Regions from separate parts of the [Rhizobium] kunmingense genome, predicted to be linked through region 2. Evidence: predicted binding sites of a transcription regulator. Region 2 holds the regulator's gene; each other region holds the start of a gene.
The links. Region 2 encodes PhoB, which activates phosphate uptake and scavenging genes when phosphate is short. Its sites were predicted from a motif close to TGTCATNNANCTGTCAT; they were not measured.

Region 1 (5,539 bases), 1.7 Mb from region 2:
GACGACAGCATGTTCTCGGAGTTGCAGATCCACGCGCATCTGATGAAGCCGGCGCGTGCAAACCTGTTGCGCAGCACGGTGATCGAAGTCGTCCGTTCCGTGAGAAGCCGCCGCAAGGTGGAGACGACGATTGCCCGCGATCCGGGGCTGCGCGTCGTCAATGCCGCCCAGATCAAGTCCGAACCCGCGTCCACCTCGCCGGTGAAGGCCACGGCGTCGCTCGATGTGCTGGTGGCCGAGGATAACGAGGTCAACCAGATCGTCTTCACCCAGATCCTGCAGAATACCGGCTGGCTGTTCCAGATCGTCAGGAACGGTGCGGAAGCCGTCGAGGCATGGCAGGCGCATGATCCGGCGATCGTGCTGATGGATGTGTCGATGCCGGTGATGAACGGGCATCAGGCGACCCGCCGCATCCGCGAGCTGGAAGGGCATTCAGGCACCCGCACGCCGATCATCGGCGTCACCGCACATGCGCTGGAAAGCGACCGCGAACTCTGCTTCCAGGCGGGCATGGACGACTATCTGTCGAAGCCGATCAGCCCGGAGGCGCTGGAAGACAAGATCCGTACCTGGATCGGCGGTGCGCGGCTGAGCAGGCAGCGGTAAGGTCGGAATGGCGAAAGCGGGCATGCTTTGCCTCAGCGCCTTGTTTTCATAGACGTCTGAGGAAACCGGAGGCGGATTTTACGGCACATGCGTGATTGCTTTTATTTGAAATTCGCCCTTGTCTCGGCGTAATTAAGCTATACGTTGTCACCATCGAACTTTGCTAGTGACTCTTGAAGACCTAAACGGCTCTAGTGATCTCCTCTCATCGTCGATTTACCCGCCAGTCTTTTTTCGACTGGAAACCTACAAGCGATTGAAAGGAAATCGTTATGACTACCGGTACCGTAAAGTGGTTCAACAGCACCAAGGGTTTTGGCTTCATCGAGCCTGACAACGGCGGCGCGGACGTTTTCGTCCACATCTCCGCTGTTGAGCGCGCTGGCATGAACGGCCTCACCGAAGGCCAGAAGATCAGCTTCGAAATCGTCCAGGACAAGCGTTCTGGCAAGAATTCTGCCGGCAACCTGCAGGCAGCCTAAGGTTTGTCATCGCCTCGCGTGACCACGGATGTACTGGCACGCATGAGGGTGATGGCGGTGGAAGGTCGGGGTTAACCTCCCGGCCTTTTGTTTTTGAAGCTCCAGAATTGCACGGCCGACTGGCCGAGAAGGAGATTTTTTTGCAGGTTATCGTCAGAGAAAATAACGTCGAGCAGGCGCTTCGCGTCCTGAAGAAGAAGATGCAGCGGGAAGGTCTTTTCCGCGAAATGCGCGCGCGCGAGGCTTTCGAAAAGCCGTCGGTCAAGCGTGCACGCGAAAAGGCGGATGCGATCCGTCGCGCCCGCAAGCTTGCCCGCAAGCAGGCACAGCGCGAAGGCCTCATTCCCGGCCCGAAGAAAAAAGTCATTTCGAAAGGCCGTTGATCCGGTCCTTGCCGGCCCGATTTCGCGGGTAGGCTATCTTCCGTCCAGAAATGCCGGCAACGTCGTTGCCGGCTGCGAAGGAGACAGTGATGACTGTGATCGCAGAAGACGTCGCCAAGCCGGTCAAGCTATCGGCTGAAGAGAAGACCAAACAGACCAACAAGGTTGTCCGCGATATCCTCGACGCGGAAACCAACGCAAGAGAAAAGAAAACCGAGAAGCTGCGCGCCCTGCGTCTGGCGCAGGAATCTGCGGATGCGCCGGTCGCGAAGAAAAAGCGCAGCCGCTGAGGCGTCCGTCTCGATTTTTTAAAGGCCTATGTCGGGGTGCTTGACGCGACCACTCACCGTCGCACACCTGTTTTTTGCAGGATCGGTCAGGCGTCGTCCCCCTTGATCCCGCACAGCATTTCGCGCTTGCCGGCAAAGCCGGGGCGACGTTCGACCGTAAATCCGGCAGATGAGAGATTGCGGCGCACGAAGCCGGCTGCCGCATAGGTGCCGAACGTGCCGCCGGGCCTTGTGCGGTCGAAAAGTGCAAGCATCAGTTCCGGCGACCACATGGCCGGATTGCGCGACGGGGCAAAGCCATCGAGGAACCACGCATCGAAATCTGCCGTCGCCGCCGTGACGCCATCGAAGGCCGGGCCGCAGACGACCGTCAGGCGGGTCTGTTCGTCGAGGTCGAGCACCACATGTCCGGCCGGGGCATCCGGCCATGCGGCAGCGAGCGCCTGCCGTTGCGCGTCGATTTCCGGCCAGCGCGACAGCGCCCGGTCAATCTCATTGCGGCTCATGGGAAAGAGTTCGAACGAGGTGAAGTGCAGCTTTGTGCCGGGGTAGCGAGCAAGCTGCCATTGCCGCCAGGTCTCGCAAAAATTGAGACCGGTGCCGAAACCGAGTTCGCCGATGCGGAACCCGTCTCCTGGCCGTGTCATCTCCATCCAGCGCTCTGGCAGGCGGTTGCCGGCCAGAAAGACGTGGCCGCATTCCAGCCTGCCATCGGTGCGGCAATAAAAGTGATCGCCAAATTCATGGGAGTACGGCATATCGCCGTCATGCCAGTCGAGCGTCTGCAACGTCGGCTGCTCGTTTTCTTGCGTCTTCAATACGGGATCTTGCTCGCTCATGACACATGCGGATAATCCGGTCGGTGCCGATGGTCAATCGCAGGCGGCGACAGTGGTGCCGTACTCGGTGGATCTGGTGATCATCGGCGGCGGCATCATGGGCCTGTGGGCGGCGGTCAAGGCCGAACGGCTGGGCATCCGCACGCTGCTTGTCGATGCCGGCCGGCTGGGGCAGGGGACGAGCGGCGGCCTGCTCGGCGCGCTGATGCCGCATATGCCCGACAAGTGGAACGACAAGAAGCAGTTGCAGTTCGATGCGCTGCTCTCTTTGGAGGACGAAGTGGCGCGGATCGAGGCCGCGACCGGGCTTTCCTGCGGCTACCGCCGTTCCGGCCGGCTGATCCCGCTGCCGAAGCCGCATCTGCGGGTGATCGCGGAGCGGCATTGCGAGGAAGCCGGCATCAACTGGAGCCGTAACGGACGGCAGTTTCACTGGCACGTCCTCGACGAGACGCCCTATCCAGGTTGGCCGGATTCAGCCTATGCCGGTGGCGGGATGGTGCTCGATACGTTTGCCGCGCGCGTGTCGCCGCGCCGACTGACGGCAGCGCTTGCCGCGTTTCTGCGGAGTGGACGGTATGTGACGATCGTCGAGGGTGTTGCGGTACACAGGATCGATGCGGCGGCCTGCGCGGTGGTGTTGGCGGATGGCCGCAGGGTTGCGTTCGCTACCTGCATAGTGGCAGCGGGCTGCGAGGCGTTTTCCCTGATCGAGCCAATATCCGCGCCGCTGGCAAAGCCGCTCGGCAAGGCAGTAAAGGGGCAGGCGGCGCTGCTGAAGGGCAATATCGATCCGTCCCTGCCGCTGATCTATCTGAACGGACTTTATCTTGTGCCGCATGATGACGGCCATGTGGCGCTGGGCAGCACAAGCGAAGAGGCGTTCGACCAACCCTTTTCGACCGATGGCCAACTTGACGATCTGATCGCGCGGGCGCGGCATCTGGTGCCGGCGCTGGCCGATGCAGCCGTGGTCGAGCGCTGGGCGGGCCTGCGGCCGAAGGCGATCGATCGCGACCCGATGGTCGGGCCGCACCCCGACCATGCCAACGTGATCTCGCTCGGCGGCGGCTTCAAGGTCAGCTTCGGCATCGCGCACCTGTTGGCGGATGCCGCGCTCGATGCGGTCGCCGGTCAGGCGACCGATCTGCCGGCGTCCTTTTCACTTGAAAATCACGTTGCCGTGGCTTCGCGTTAAACGCGAATATCCCGCCCTCCGCGTCGTCAATCTGTCACGCAAATCACCTAGTTGCTTCATCCGGGGCTGATTAAGCACGTGCGTAATCAAACAGGGCAATGACAAGGATGCACGAGAAGGTGACGCATGCGCTATGCACTCTATTTCACACCGCCGGCTCATGATCCGCTGACGCTTGCCGCGTCGCAATGGCTCGGCCGAAGCGCCTTTTCCGGCGACATGGTCGAGCATCCGGCGATCCGCGGCATCGGCCTTCACGACATTTCCTTCAATACCGCACTGCCGCGCCGCAAGGGCTTCCACGCCACGCTGAAGGCGCCGTTCAGGCTGGCGCCGGAAATCACCGAAGCGATGCTTCTGCGCCATCTTATGCGGTTCGCGGGCGCATACGAACCTTTCGAGCTTCCGCCACTCGAGGTTGCGCGGCTCGGCAATTTCTTCGGACTTGCGCCGATGCGCTATTGCGACGAAATCCGTCATTTCGCCTGTGCGGTGGTGCAGGAATTCGATGCGTTTCGCGCGCCCTTGTCCGAGGCGGAAATCGAGCGCAGCGATCCGGGTGATTTGTCGGCGCCGCAATTCGCCAATCTCTACCGCTGGGGCAATCCTTACGTGATGGACGAGTTCCGCTTCCACATGGCGCTGACCGGGCCGATGCTTGAAAAGGATATGCGGGCCTATGACGGCGTGCTGAGGGATTATTTCGCGCCCTATCTCGACCGGCCGGTACAGGTCGCCAATCTGGCGCTTTTCGTCGAGGAGGAGCCGGGCGCGCCGCTGCAGGTTCACTCGCTGCACCCGATGGGCCGGGTTGCCGCCCGCAAGATCGCCTGACGTCCATCTTCTATCTCGACAGTGACGGAAGCGGTGCGCTACCGTCACGGCCAAACAGAGGTGGAATGATGCCGATTACGATAAACGATACTCCACGCGATCTCGTCGGTTATGGCCGCAACAGCCCCGATCCGAAATGGCCGGGCGGGGCGAATGTCGCCGTGCAGTTCGTCATCAATTACGAGGAGGGCGGCGAGAGCCATATCCTCGACGGCGATGCGGCATCGGAAAACCTGCTTTCCGAGATCGTCGGGGCGGCAGCATGGCCCGGCCAGCGCAATCTCAACATGGAATCGATCTACGAATATGGCTCGCGCGCCGGCTTCTGGCGGCTTTTCCGGCTGTTCACCGAACTGAAGATGCAGTGCACTGTCTATGGCGTGACGCTTGCCATGGCGCGCAACCCGGAAGCCGTCGCGGCCATGAAGGAAGCGGGCTGGGAGATCGCCAGCCACGGCTATCGTTGGCTGGAATACAAGGATTTTTCGCTGGAGCGGGAGCGGGAGCATATTCGCGAGGCAGTGCGGCTGCACACCGAGCTGGTCGGCGAGCGACCCTACGGCATGTACCAGGGCAAGCCTTCCGACAGTACGCTGAAACTGGTGATGGAGGAGGGCGGCTTCCTCTATTCCTCCGACAGCTATGCCGACGATCTGCCCTACTGGGTGCCGGACCATGATGGCAAGCCGTTCCTGATCATCCCCTATACGCTGGAGACCAACGACATGCGGTTTGCCACGCCGCAGGGTTTCAACTCCGGCGACCAGTTCTTCGCCTATCTCAAGGATGCGTTCGACACGCTTTACCGGGAGGGAGAGGAGGGCAGTCCGAAGATGATGTCGGTCGGGCTGCATTGCCGTCTCGTCGGACGGCCGGGCCGTATCGCGGCGTTGCGCCGGTTCAT
Region 2 (5,539 bases):
CTGCCGACGATCATCATCGCCACCCGTGCGGCCCTGAAGGCGGTTCCCCCGTCGATCCGCGCCGCAGCTCTCGGCCTCGGCGCATCGAAGATGCAGACCATCTTCCACCACGTCCTGCCGCTCGCCATGCCGGGCATTCTCACCGGCACGATCATCGGCCTGGCGCACGCGCTTGGCGAAACCGCGCCGCTCCTTCTGATCGGCATGGTCGCCTTCGTCGCCAACTACCCGACGACCCCCATGGATCCGTCGACCGCGCTGCCGGTGCAGATTTACATGTGGGCGAACGAGGCGGAACGCGCCTTCGTCGAAAGAACCTCGGGAGCGATCATCATCCTGCTCCTGTTCCTCATTGTCATGAACGTGGGTGCAATTCTGTTGCGCCGCCGCTTCGAACGCCGGTGGTAGGAGATCGACACAATGAATATGTTGTCAGAAGCAGCAGTTGAAAAGGCGCTGGACAAGAAGATGAATGATGTAGCCTACAAGATGATCGGCAAGGACGTTTCGGTCTATTACGGCGATAAGCGCGCGCTTTTCGACGTCAACCTGAACGTCCGCGAAAACACGGTAACGGCGCTTATCGGCCCGTCGGGCTGCGGCAAGTCGACCTTCCTTCGCACGCTGAACCGCATGAACGACACGATCGAGAACTGCAAGGTCACCGGCAAGATCACGCTCGACCAGGACGACATCTACGACAAGGAAATCGATGTCGTGGAACTGCGCGCCCGCGTCGGCATGGTGTTTCAGAAGCCGAACCCGTTCCCGAAGTCGATCTACGAAAACATCGCCTACGGTCCGAAGATCCACGGTCTTGCCCGCGGCAAGGCGGATATGGATGCGATCGTCGAGGCATCTCTGCAGCGCGCCGGCCTCTGGGCCGAAGTCAAGGATCGCCTGCATGAAGGCGGCACCGGTCTCTCCGGTGGCCAGCAGCAGCGTCTCTGCATCGCCCGTGCGGTCGCGGTCTCGCCGGAAGTGATCCTGATGGACGAACCCTGCTCGGCGCTCGACCCGATCGCCACCGCCAAGGTTGAGGAACTCATCCACGAGCTGCGCGCCAACTACACGATCGTCATCGTGACGCACTCGATGCAGCAGGCGGCCCGCGTCTCGCAGCGCACCGCCATGTTCCATCTCGGCCAGCTGGTCGAGGAGAACGACACGGACAAGATGTTCACCAATCCGGATGACCAGCGCACCCAGGATTACATCATGGGTCGCTTCGGCTGATCGGCGATAAGCCATTTGCCTGCTGCTACGGATTTTCAAGGACAAGAAGATGGTATCCAGTCATATCCTTTCTGCCTACGACGAAGAACTGAAATATCTGCGCCGCCGCATTTCCGAAATGGGCGGCCTGGCCGAGCAGATGTGCGGCGATGCCGTGCGCGCTCTGGTCAACTCCGACTCTGCGCTTGCCCAGAAGGTCATCTCCGACGACGTGATCCTCGATCACGCCGAACGCGAAATTCAGGACAAGGCGATCGTCACCATCGCCAAGCGTCAGCCGATGGCGGCCGACCTGCGTGAAATCATCGGCACCCTGCGCATCGCAGCCGATCTGGAGCGCGTCGGTGATCTTGGCAAGAACACTGCCAAGCGCGTCATCGCGGTGCAGGGCACCGGCGTGCCGCGCAAGCTTGCCCGCGGTCTCGAGCATCTGTCGGATCTCGCGGCCGTCCAGCTCAAGGATGTTCTCGATGTTTACGCCACCCGCTCGGCGGAACGGGCAGAGGCGATCCGCTCGCGCGATGAAGAGATCGACGCGATGTACACGTCGCTGTTCCGCGAGCTTCTGACCTACATGATGGAAGATCCGCGCAACATCACCACCTGCACGCATCTCCTGTTCTGCGCCAAGAACATCGAGCGTATCGGCGACCACGCGACCAACATCGCCGAGACAATCTACTACATGACCACGGGTGCGGCGCCGGAAGGCGAGCGCCCGAAGGATGATACGGCAAACACTGTCGGCGCTGTCGCCGAGTGATTGCTGCCGGAGGGCCGCACGTCCTTAAGGACGTGCATGGGGCGCTCGATTGCTAAGAAACTGCGCATCGGGCCTTCCGAAAATCGAGCCGATTTTCGGGCCGATGCAGCAGCGTACCTGACGGAGCGTAATGAGGATGCAGCCAAGAATTGCGGTAGTGGAAGACGAGGAGGCGCTGAGCGTCCTCCTCCGTTACAACCTCGAAGCCGAAGGCTACGAAGTCGAGACCATCCTTAGGGGGGACGAGGCGGAAATCCGGCTTCAGGAACGCGCTCCGGATCTTCTGGTCCTCGACTGGATGCTGCCGGGCGTATCGGGCATCGAACTGTGCCGGCGCCTGCGCATGCGGCCGGAGACGGAACGTCTGCCGATCATCATGCTGACGGCCCGCGGCGAGGAAAGCGAACGCGTTCGCGGCCTCGCGACCGGCGCGGACGATTACGTCGTCAAGCCGTTCTCGACGCCCGAGCTGATGGCCCGCGTCAAGGCCATGCTGCGCCGCGCCAAGCCGGAGGTTCTCTCCAGCGTTCTGAAATGCGGAGACATCGAGCTTGATCGCGAGACCCATCGCGTTCACCGCAAGAGCCGCGAAGTGCGCCTCGGTCCGACGGAATTCCGCCTTCTGGAATTCCTGATGGTTTCGCCGGGCCGCGTCTTCTCGCGTTCTCAGCTTCTCGACGGTGTCTGGGGCCACGATATCTATGTCGACGAACGCACCGTCGACGTCCATGTCGGTCGCCTGCGCAAGGCGCTCAACTTCTCCAACATGCAGGATGTCATCCGCACCGTTCGCGGTGCGGGTTATTCCATGGAATCCTGATCAACAGGATCTGACGGAACGAACATCAGCCCGGAAGCGGTCGACGCTTCCGGGCTGATTTCTTTTTGGGAAGAGATCAGGCTTCTGCCTTCTCCTGCCATTCGGGCAGAGGAAACACCCGGTCGTAGCTCCAGTTGAAGACGAAGGCGTAGACCAGGTAGAAGAGCGCGAACGAGATATCCATCACCAGCGCATGCCAGAGCGTCACGCCGAGATACCAGGCGATGAACGGCAACAGCACGACCAGCAGGCCGAGTTCGAAAAGAACCGTATGCAGGACGCGCAGAGCCAGCGTTTTTTCCGTAGTGCCGCGCAGGCGCTGCATCGCATGGTCGAAGCCGAGATTGTAGACATAGTTGAAGATCGTCGCGAGCGTCGATGAAACGATGCCGATCACGCCCATATGCGAGATGGGCATGTCGAACACGAAAGCGCTGAACGGAATGAACAGCGCAAGTCCGATGATTTCGAAGCTGATGGCGTGGCGAATACGGTCGCGTGTGGTCCGCATGACTTTATACCCCTTGGGCTCTGCCGGGTCGTCCCGGTTGTTGATGCCCATACTGGGGGAGGTCGTCCTCGCTCACAGAATAAATAAGGTCTTGTGCTGCGAAGGGCAAGCGTCGAACGGGCAATCCTGCCTTGCAGCCGGGGCATGTCCAGGGACCGGCAATAAAAAAGCGGGCCTTAAAGCCCGCTGTTTTGAAGTCCGTGCCGTGCCGGTCAGGCGCGTGCTGCACCCGCCTTACGGCGCTCGTGTACCGGCTGGTAAGCCAGCTTTGCGTGGTACTTGCAGTAGGGCGAGCTGTCCTGGGACTCGCAGCCACAGAAATGGAAATCGTCCGTCAGCGGGTCGCCGACCGGCCACTTGCAGGTGCGCTCGGTCAGTTCGGTCAAGGCGAGTTTCTTGGAGATCGGCAGGACGATATTGGCTGCCGGGCGCAGCACCAGTTCCTGGCGGGCTTCGATCTCGATTTCCTCGTGGACGACGGTTGCGCCGACCGGGCGGGTAACGGTGCGGGTGGCCGTTGCCGTACGCGAGGCGAAAGTCTGCGGGCGAGGCGCGACAGCCGGGCGCTTGACGGCGCGGTTGGTGGCAACGGTGCCGCCTGCCTTGGCGCGACCCGGAAGGTTGAGACGGTGAACTTTGCCGATGACGGCGTTCCGGCTTACGCCTCCAAGTTGTGCTGCAATCTGGCTGGCGCTGAGGCCCTCTGCCCAGAGTTTCTTCAGTCTTTCGACGCGCTCGTCTGTCCAGTTCATGCCCGTTCTCCGCCTTTGAACGACTTCGGCATGCAGAATCCGTCTCCGATGCGGCGGATGTAAAACCCGTCGCAGATACTATATATAGCTTGTCGGTGACTAGTTCCGCCGCATGCAGTCTAGTAATTGACCATTAACCTAGAGGTCGGTTGACTCCGTGACAAGAGTCCGGGGAATCGTCGGGAATCGATTTTCGGGTTTTCCCCAACTTGCTTCCCTGTCGAGTCATTTTTGCCACAGCCGGTGGTGGTGGCCCGAGGGGGCGAAGGCCCTGCAATTCCGCGAGTTTTGTTGACATTCCCCTGTCGAGCGATGATAGTGCGACCGCCGCCCCGAGGGCGGCATTTTGATTTTTTGAAATGTCCTTTTTCGAACGGGACATTGATTGCCTCAGGAGTGATGTCGCCATGGCTGAAGCCGCGCTTTTCGACACTTTTGCCCGGGCCCCGCTGCGCTTCGAGCGCGGTGAGGGCGTATGGCTCGTGACGGAACGCGGCGAGCGATATCTGGATTTCGGCGCAGGCGTCGCCGTGACCTCCTGCGGCCATGCCAATCCGCATCTCGTCGAAGCACTGAAGTCGCAGGCCGAGAAGGTCTGGCATCTGTCGAACCTCTACGAGATCCCCGAGCAGGAGCGCCTTGCCCGTCGCCTGACGGAAGCGACCTTCGCCGACAAGGCGTTCTTCACCAATTCGGGTGCGGAAGCGCTGGAATGCGCCATCAAGACGGCACGCCGCTACCATTTCTCCAAGGGGCACCCGGAAAAATTCCACATCATCACCTTCGAAGGCGCCTTCCACGGCCGCACGATCGCGACGATCGCTGCCGGCGGTCAGGAAAAGTACATGGAAGGTTTCGGGCCGAAGGCGCAGGGTTTCGATCAGGTGCCTTTCGGCGATCTTGAAGCGCTGAATGCCGCGATCGATGAAAATACAGGTGCGATCCTCATCGAGCCGATCCAGGGTGAGGGTGGCGTGCGCGCCGTTCCGAAGGAATTCATGCGCGAGCTTCGCCGCATCTGTGATGAGAAGGGCCTGCTGCTGATCCTCGACGAGGTCCAGACCGGCGTCGGCCGTACCGGCAAGTTCTTCGCTCACGAATGGGCGGGCATCACGCCGGATATCATGGCGATCGCCAAGGGCATCGGCGGCGGCTTCCCGTTCGGCGCATGCCTTGCGACGGCCGAGGCCGCATCCGGCATGAAGCCCGGCATTCATGGAACGACCTATGGCGGCAACCCGCTCGCCATGGCCTGCGGCAATGCTGTGCTCGATATCGTCCTGGCTGAAGGCTTCCTCGAAAATGTCCGCGACGTATCGCTTGTTTTCCGCCAGGGTCTGGCGGCACTCAAGGATCGCTTCCCGGAAGTGATCGAGGATATCCGCGGTGAAGGCCTGCTGCTCGGCATCAAGGCCAAGGTTCCGGCAGGCGATCTCGTGACCGGCATGCGCGAAGAG
Region 3 (5,539 bases), 290 kb from region 2:
CGCCGGTATAGGACTTGAAGCAGGCTTCGTCGGTCTTCGGCAGAGCGAGGAAGTAGGCTTCCACCTTCTCGCGGATGTCAGCCGGCAGGGCGTTGTTGACCATCAGCGGGCCGTTCGGGATCAGCGGCGACTTCCAGACTTCGACGATATCGTCGCTGTCGAGGTTACCCTTGTTGATCATCTGGTGCAGGTTGCCGCTGGAATAACCGTCTTCCCAGGAGCCGACGCCCGAACCGAAGGTCGTGCCGACGTCGAACTTCTTGTCAAGAACGGCGAGAACGAGGTTCTCGTGACCGCCGCCGAAGCCGGTTTCGGAGAAGTATTCCTTCACCGGAGCGCCGATTTCCTTCGGCAGGGCGACGTTCGGAACGAGGTAGCCGGAAGTGCTATCCGGATCGGCGAAGCCGATCTTCTTGCCCTTGGCGTCTGCGAGCGTCTTGATGCCCGAATCCTTGCGGGCAACCATGATGGAATAGTAGCCGGAAGAACCGTCGGCTTGCGTGTAGGTCAGGATCGGGTCGACAGCGCCTTCCTTCTGCAGTTCGATGGCGGCGTAGGAGGAAGCACCCATCGAAGCGATGTCGATCGTGCCGCCGAGCAGGCCCTGGATGACGCCGTTATAGTCCGGCGACGGGAAGATCTGGACGTCGGCAACGCCGGTCGCAGCCTTGAGGCCCGGAACGACACACTGCGTGTTGCGGATCATGTCGGCTTCGTTCTCCGAGCCGTCGAGACCGATGCGCAGGACCTTGACGTCCTGGGCCATTGCGGAGCCTGCAACGACGCTCATGGCGACGGCAGCAAGAAGGGTTTTCTTCAGCATGGTGATCTCCTGTTTCCGGATCATCCGGAGTTGGGTCATGAATGATGTGCCCTTGACGCGGGCTGTCGATCTGGGTGCGGGTATCAGGCGCCGGCGCTTGCCAGCGTGCCGATCCCGGCCGATTTCTTGCCCGCAGCCACCTGGGCGGCGGGAATGTTGATGCTGGTAGAAGTCATCGTCTCGTCGATGCCCGCACCATCCCGGTCGGAACCGTAGATTTCCTGCACGGCCGCGGCAGTAAGCTGCGAAGGCGTGCCGTCGAAGACGACACTGCCATGCGCCATGCCTATAATGCGCTCGCAGTAGCTGCGGGCAGTATCGAGTGTGTGCAGGTTGGTAATCACGGTGATGCCTTCGCGCTCGTTGATGTCGCGCAGCGCGTCCATCACGATCTTGGCGTTGAGCGGGTCGAGCGAAGCGATCGGCTCGTCGGCGAGCAGCATCTTTGGCGCCTGCATGAGGGCGCGGGCGATCGCCACGCGCTGCTGCTGGCCGCCGGACAGCGTGCCGGCACGTTGCAGTGCCGTCTGCTCGATGCCGAGGCGCTCGAGTGCGGCAATTGCGGCAAGGCGCTCGTCGTCGGAAAAGATGTTGAGCAGGCTGAGGACCGTAGAGCGATGATTCAGCCGGCCGAGCATGACATTGGTCAGAACGTCGAGACGCGGCACGAGATTGAACTGCTGGAAAATCATCGCACAGTCGCGCTGCCAGTTGCGCAGGCTGGCACCCCTGAGTGCAGAAACCTCGGTATCACCGAAATGCATGGAGCCGGAGCTCGGCTCCTGCAGGCGGTTGATCATGCGCAACAGCGTCGACTTGCCGGCACCGGAACGACCGATGACGCCGACCATTTGCCCCTGCGGAATCTCGACATTCACGTCATTGACCGCAACGCGGTCGCCAAAACGTCGTGTAATATTCCGCAGTTCAAACGTCATATCAAAAAAACCCGTCCAATCCCCTGGTGGGCAACCGATTAGACGTGGTTGATGAAGGCTGAATGTCGGTTTGATGTCCGTTTTGTTACAACCGATGCGCTTCCATAACGCTTTCGTTACAACGCATGGCGCGAGAGGAATTCCTCTGCCGAAAGCGAGCGGAAATCATCGAGGGCCGTGCGCAGCTTGGCGTGATCCCAATCCCACCAAGCAAGCCGGTTCATTGCCTCGCCGATTTCGCGGGTGAAACGCTCGCGAATAAGCTTCGCCGGAACCCCGCCGACGATCGTGTAGGGTGCCACATCCTTCGACACGACCGCACCTGCGCCGATCACCGCGCCGTTGCCGACATTGACACCGGGAAGCAGCGTCGCGCCGTGGCCGATCCATACGTCATGGCCGATCGTGATGCGGTGTTCGCGACGCCAGTCGAAGAAATCCTGCTCCATGTCGGCGTCATCCCAGTAATAGGCGGCGCGATAGGTAAAATGGTGCAGCGTGGCGCGCTGCATCGGGTGGTTGGTCGCGTTGATCCGCACCGCGGCGGCGATATTGACGAACTTGCCGACCGTTGCGCACCAGATCGAGCCGTCACGCTCGATATAGGAGTAGTCGCCGAACTCGACTTCATCCAGCCGGCAGCGCTCGGCCACTTCCGTGTAGCGTCCGAGCGTCGAGGCCGTGACGCTTGCCGTTTCGTGGATACTCGGCTCCCGGGTCAGTTTCTTGCTCATGCTGCAATGGCCTTTCGGGGAGAAAACGCGCTGACATCGAGAATGCGGTCTGCCACCGCCTCGCGCACTTCCTCGTCATGGAAGATGCCGAGCATGGCGACGCCGGCCTCCTTCTTGGCCGCGATCATCTCGACTACGACGCGCCGGTTGGTGGCATCGAGCGAGGCAGTCGGCTCGTCGAGCAGCAGGATGCGGTGGCTGGTGATGAAGCCGCGGGCAATATTGACGCGCTGCTGCTCACCACCGGAGAAAGTGGCGGGTGGAAGCGACCAGAGTTCGCGCGGCAGGTTGAGTTTTGCCAGCAGTTCCGCCGCATTGTCTTTTGCCACGGCAGCTTCGATACCGCGGGCGACCAGCGGTTCGGCGACGACATCGATCGCAGCGACGCGCGGCACGGTACGCAGGAACTGGCTGACATAGCCCATCGTGTGGCGGCGCACATCGATGACGGTGCGCGGATCGGTGCTGGCGATGTCGACGATCCGGTCCTGATGATCGACAAGAATTTGGCCGGCATCGACGGCATAGTTGCCGTAGAGCATTTTCAGGATCGAGCTCTTGCCGATACCCGACGGGCCGCCGAGCACGACGCATTCGCCGGCGGCGACCGAGAAATTCACATCGTTGACGACCGGCAGCTTGATGCCGTCGCGCAGATGCATGGTGAAGCTTTTGGAGACTTCCGAGACGACGAGGGGAGTGGCCATCGATATTACCTCACACCTGGAGAATGGAAGAAACGAGAAGCTGGGTATAGGGCTCGCGCGGATCGTCGAGCACGCGGTCGGTCAGGCCGTGTTCGATCACGTGGCCGTCCTTCATCACCATCATCCGGTGGGAGAGCAGGCGGGCCACTGCGAGGTCATGGGTGACGACGATCGCCGCCAGCCCGAGATCGTTGACGAGGCCGCGCACGAGGTCGAGCAGGCGGGCCTGTACCGAGACGTCGAGACCGCCGGTCGGTTCGTCCATGAACACGAGGCGCGGGCCGGTGACGAGGTTGCGGGCGATCTGCAGCCGCTGGCGCATGCCGCCGGAAAAGGCGCGCGGCTGGTCGTCGATGCGGTCGGCGGAGATCTCGACGCGGCCGAGCCAGTCGGTCGCCGTCTCGCGGATCTTTCCGTAGTGCCGGTCACCCACCGCCATCAACCGCTCGCCGACATTGGCGCCGGCAGACACCGTCATGCGCAGGCCGTCGGCCGGGTTCTGGTGAACGAAACCCCAGTCGGTGCGCATCAGGAACCGGCGCTCCGCCTCGCTCATATGGTAGAGATCGCGGAAATTGCCGTCGCGCATCCGGTATTCGACGCTGCCGGCGGTGGGCAGCAGGCGCGTGGAGATGCAGTTGAGCAGCGTCGTCTTGCCGGAGCCGGATTCACCGACGATGGCGAGCACTTCACCGGGCCAGAGTTCGAAATTGACGTCCTTGCAACCGATCCGGCTGCCGTAGAATTTCGAGACACCGCTGACTTTGAGAAGAGGGGTGTCGGTCATTCTGCAGCCTCCTGACTTGGAGCAAGCATCGCGCCCACATGCCCGTGCTCGCGGCGGTCTTCGCAATGGTCGGTATCGGAGCAGACGAACATCCGCCCGCCGCGGTCGTCGAGCACCACTTCGTCGAGATAGACGCCATGCGCGCCGCAAAGCGCGCAATCCTGCTCGAATGTCTGGATCTCGAACGGGTAATCCTCGAAGTCGAGGCTGACGACCTGCGTATGCGGCGGCACCGCATAGATGCGTTTTTCACGGCCTGCGCCGAAGAGCTGCAGCGCATCCGACATGTGCATTTTCGGATTGTCGAATTTCGGCGTCGGCGACGGATCCATCACGTAGCGGCCGTCGACCTTCACCGGATAGGCATAGGTCTTGGAGATGCGGCCGTTCTGGGCGATGTCCTCGTAGAGCTTCACATGCATCAGGCCGTATTCTTCCAGCGCATGCATCTTTCGCGTTTCGGTCTCGCGCGGCTCGAGGAAGCGCAAGGGTTCCGGTATCGGAACCTGATAGACGAGCACCTGGCCTTCGGTGAGCTTCTGTTCGGGAATGCGGTGACGCGTCTGGATGATCGTCGCGTCCTTGGTATGGGTTGTGACAGCGACATCGGCGACCTTCTGGAAGAAGGCGCGGATCGAAACGGCATTCGTTGTATCGTCGGCGCCTTGGTCTATGACCTTCAGCACGTCCTCCCGGCCGATGATCGAGGCCGTGACCTGCACGCCGCCGGTTCCCCAGCCATAGGGCATCGGCATTTCACGCGAGGCGAACGGCACCTGGTAGCCGGGAATGGCAATGGCCTTGAGGATCGCTCGGCGGATCATCCGCTTGGTCTGTTCGTCCAGATAGGCGAAATTGTAGGTGGCGAGATCGGCAGTCATTCGGCAGCGTCCTTCATCTCGTTTTCGCCCCGGTCGGCAGTACGGGCCGCTTCGATATCGGCGCGCATCTTGCGCACCATGGCGAGTTCGGCCTGGAAATCGACGTAATGCGGCAGTTTCAGGTGTTCGACGAAGCCGGTCGCCTGCACGTTGTCGGAATGCGAAATGACGAATTCCTCGTCCTGTGCCGGGGCGGTAATATCTTCGCCGAGTTCGTCCGCACGCAGCGCGCGGTCGACGAGCGACATGGACATCGCCTTGCGTTCGCTCTGGCCGAAGACGAGGCCGTAGCCGCGGGTAAACTGCGGCGGTGCCTTGGACGAGCCCTTGAACTGGTTGACCATCTGGCATTCGGTGACCCGGATGCGGCCGAGCGAGACGGAAAAGCCGAGTTCGGGAATGTCCATCTCCACCTCGACTTCGCCGATGCGGACCTCGCCGACGAAAGGATGATTGCGGCCGTAGCCGCGCTGGGTGGAATAGCCGAGCGCCAGCAGAAAGCCTTCGTCGCCGCGGGCAAGCGCCTGCAGGCGAAGATCGCGGCCCATGGGGAATTCCATCGGCTCGCGGGTCAGGTCACCCGCCTCATGGTCCTGCGGCAGATCACCATCGGCCTCGATCAGCCCCTCATGGGCGAGGATGTCGGACACCCGCATGATCTCTTCGCCG

Region 1: the regulator PhoB is predicted to act here: its motif matches at 3,823-3,839, upstream of AC0JZ4_RS11240 (DUF1045 domain-containing protein).
Region 3: the regulator PhoB is predicted to act here: its motif matches at 1,813-1,829, upstream of phnC (phosphonate ABC transporter ATP-binding protein).

Annotation. Positions count from the first base shown of each region.
Region 1 is NZ_CDRNXG010000001.1:2,352,334-2,357,872, forward strand. It holds gene AC0JZ4_RS11210 (PAS domain-containing hybrid sensor histidine kinase/response regulator) at 1-609, shown strand, start outside; gene AC0JZ4_RS11215 (cold-shock protein) at 882-1,091, shown strand; gene rpsU (30S ribosomal protein S21) at 1,232-1,474, shown strand; gene AC0JZ4_RS11225 (hypothetical protein) at 1,564-1,764, shown strand; gene mnmC2 (tRNA (5-methylaminomethyl-2-thiouridine)(34)-methyltransferase MnmC2) at 1,851-2,603, opposite strand; gene AC0JZ4_RS11235 (NAD(P)/FAD-dependent oxidoreductase) at 2,602-3,801, shown strand; gene AC0JZ4_RS11240 (DUF1045 domain-containing protein) at 3,928-4,635, shown strand; gene puuE (allantoinase PuuE) at 4,704-5,539, shown strand, end outside.
Region 2 is NZ_CDRNXG010000001.1:651,444-656,982, reverse strand. It holds gene pstA (phosphate ABC transporter permease PstA) at 1-408, shown strand, start outside; gene pstB (phosphate ABC transporter ATP-binding protein PstB) at 421-1,236, shown strand; gene phoU (phosphate signaling complex protein PhoU) at 1,286-1,999, shown strand; gene phoB (phosphate regulon transcriptional regulator PhoB) at 2,136-2,819, shown strand; gene AC0JZ4_RS03310 (PACE efflux transporter) at 2,896-3,330, opposite strand; gene AC0JZ4_RS03305 (GcrA family cell cycle regulator) at 3,543-4,082, opposite strand; gene AC0JZ4_RS03300 (acetylornithine transaminase) at 4,490-5,539, shown strand, end outside.
Region 3 is NZ_CDRNXG010000001.1:938,873-944,411, reverse strand. It holds gene phnD (phosphonate ABC transporter substrate-binding protein) at 1-823, opposite strand, end outside; gene phnC (phosphonate ABC transporter ATP-binding protein) at 907-1,761, opposite strand; gene AC0JZ4_RS04780 (DapH/DapD/GlmU-related protein) at 1,878-2,495, opposite strand; gene phnL (phosphonate C-P lyase system protein PhnL) at 2,492-3,202, opposite strand; gene phnK (phosphonate C-P lyase system protein PhnK) at 3,213-3,989, opposite strand; gene AC0JZ4_RS04765 (alpha-D-ribose 1-methylphosphonate 5-phosphate C-P-lyase PhnJ) at 3,986-4,870, opposite strand; gene AC0JZ4_RS04760 (carbon-phosphorus lyase complex subunit) at 4,867-5,539, opposite strand, start outside.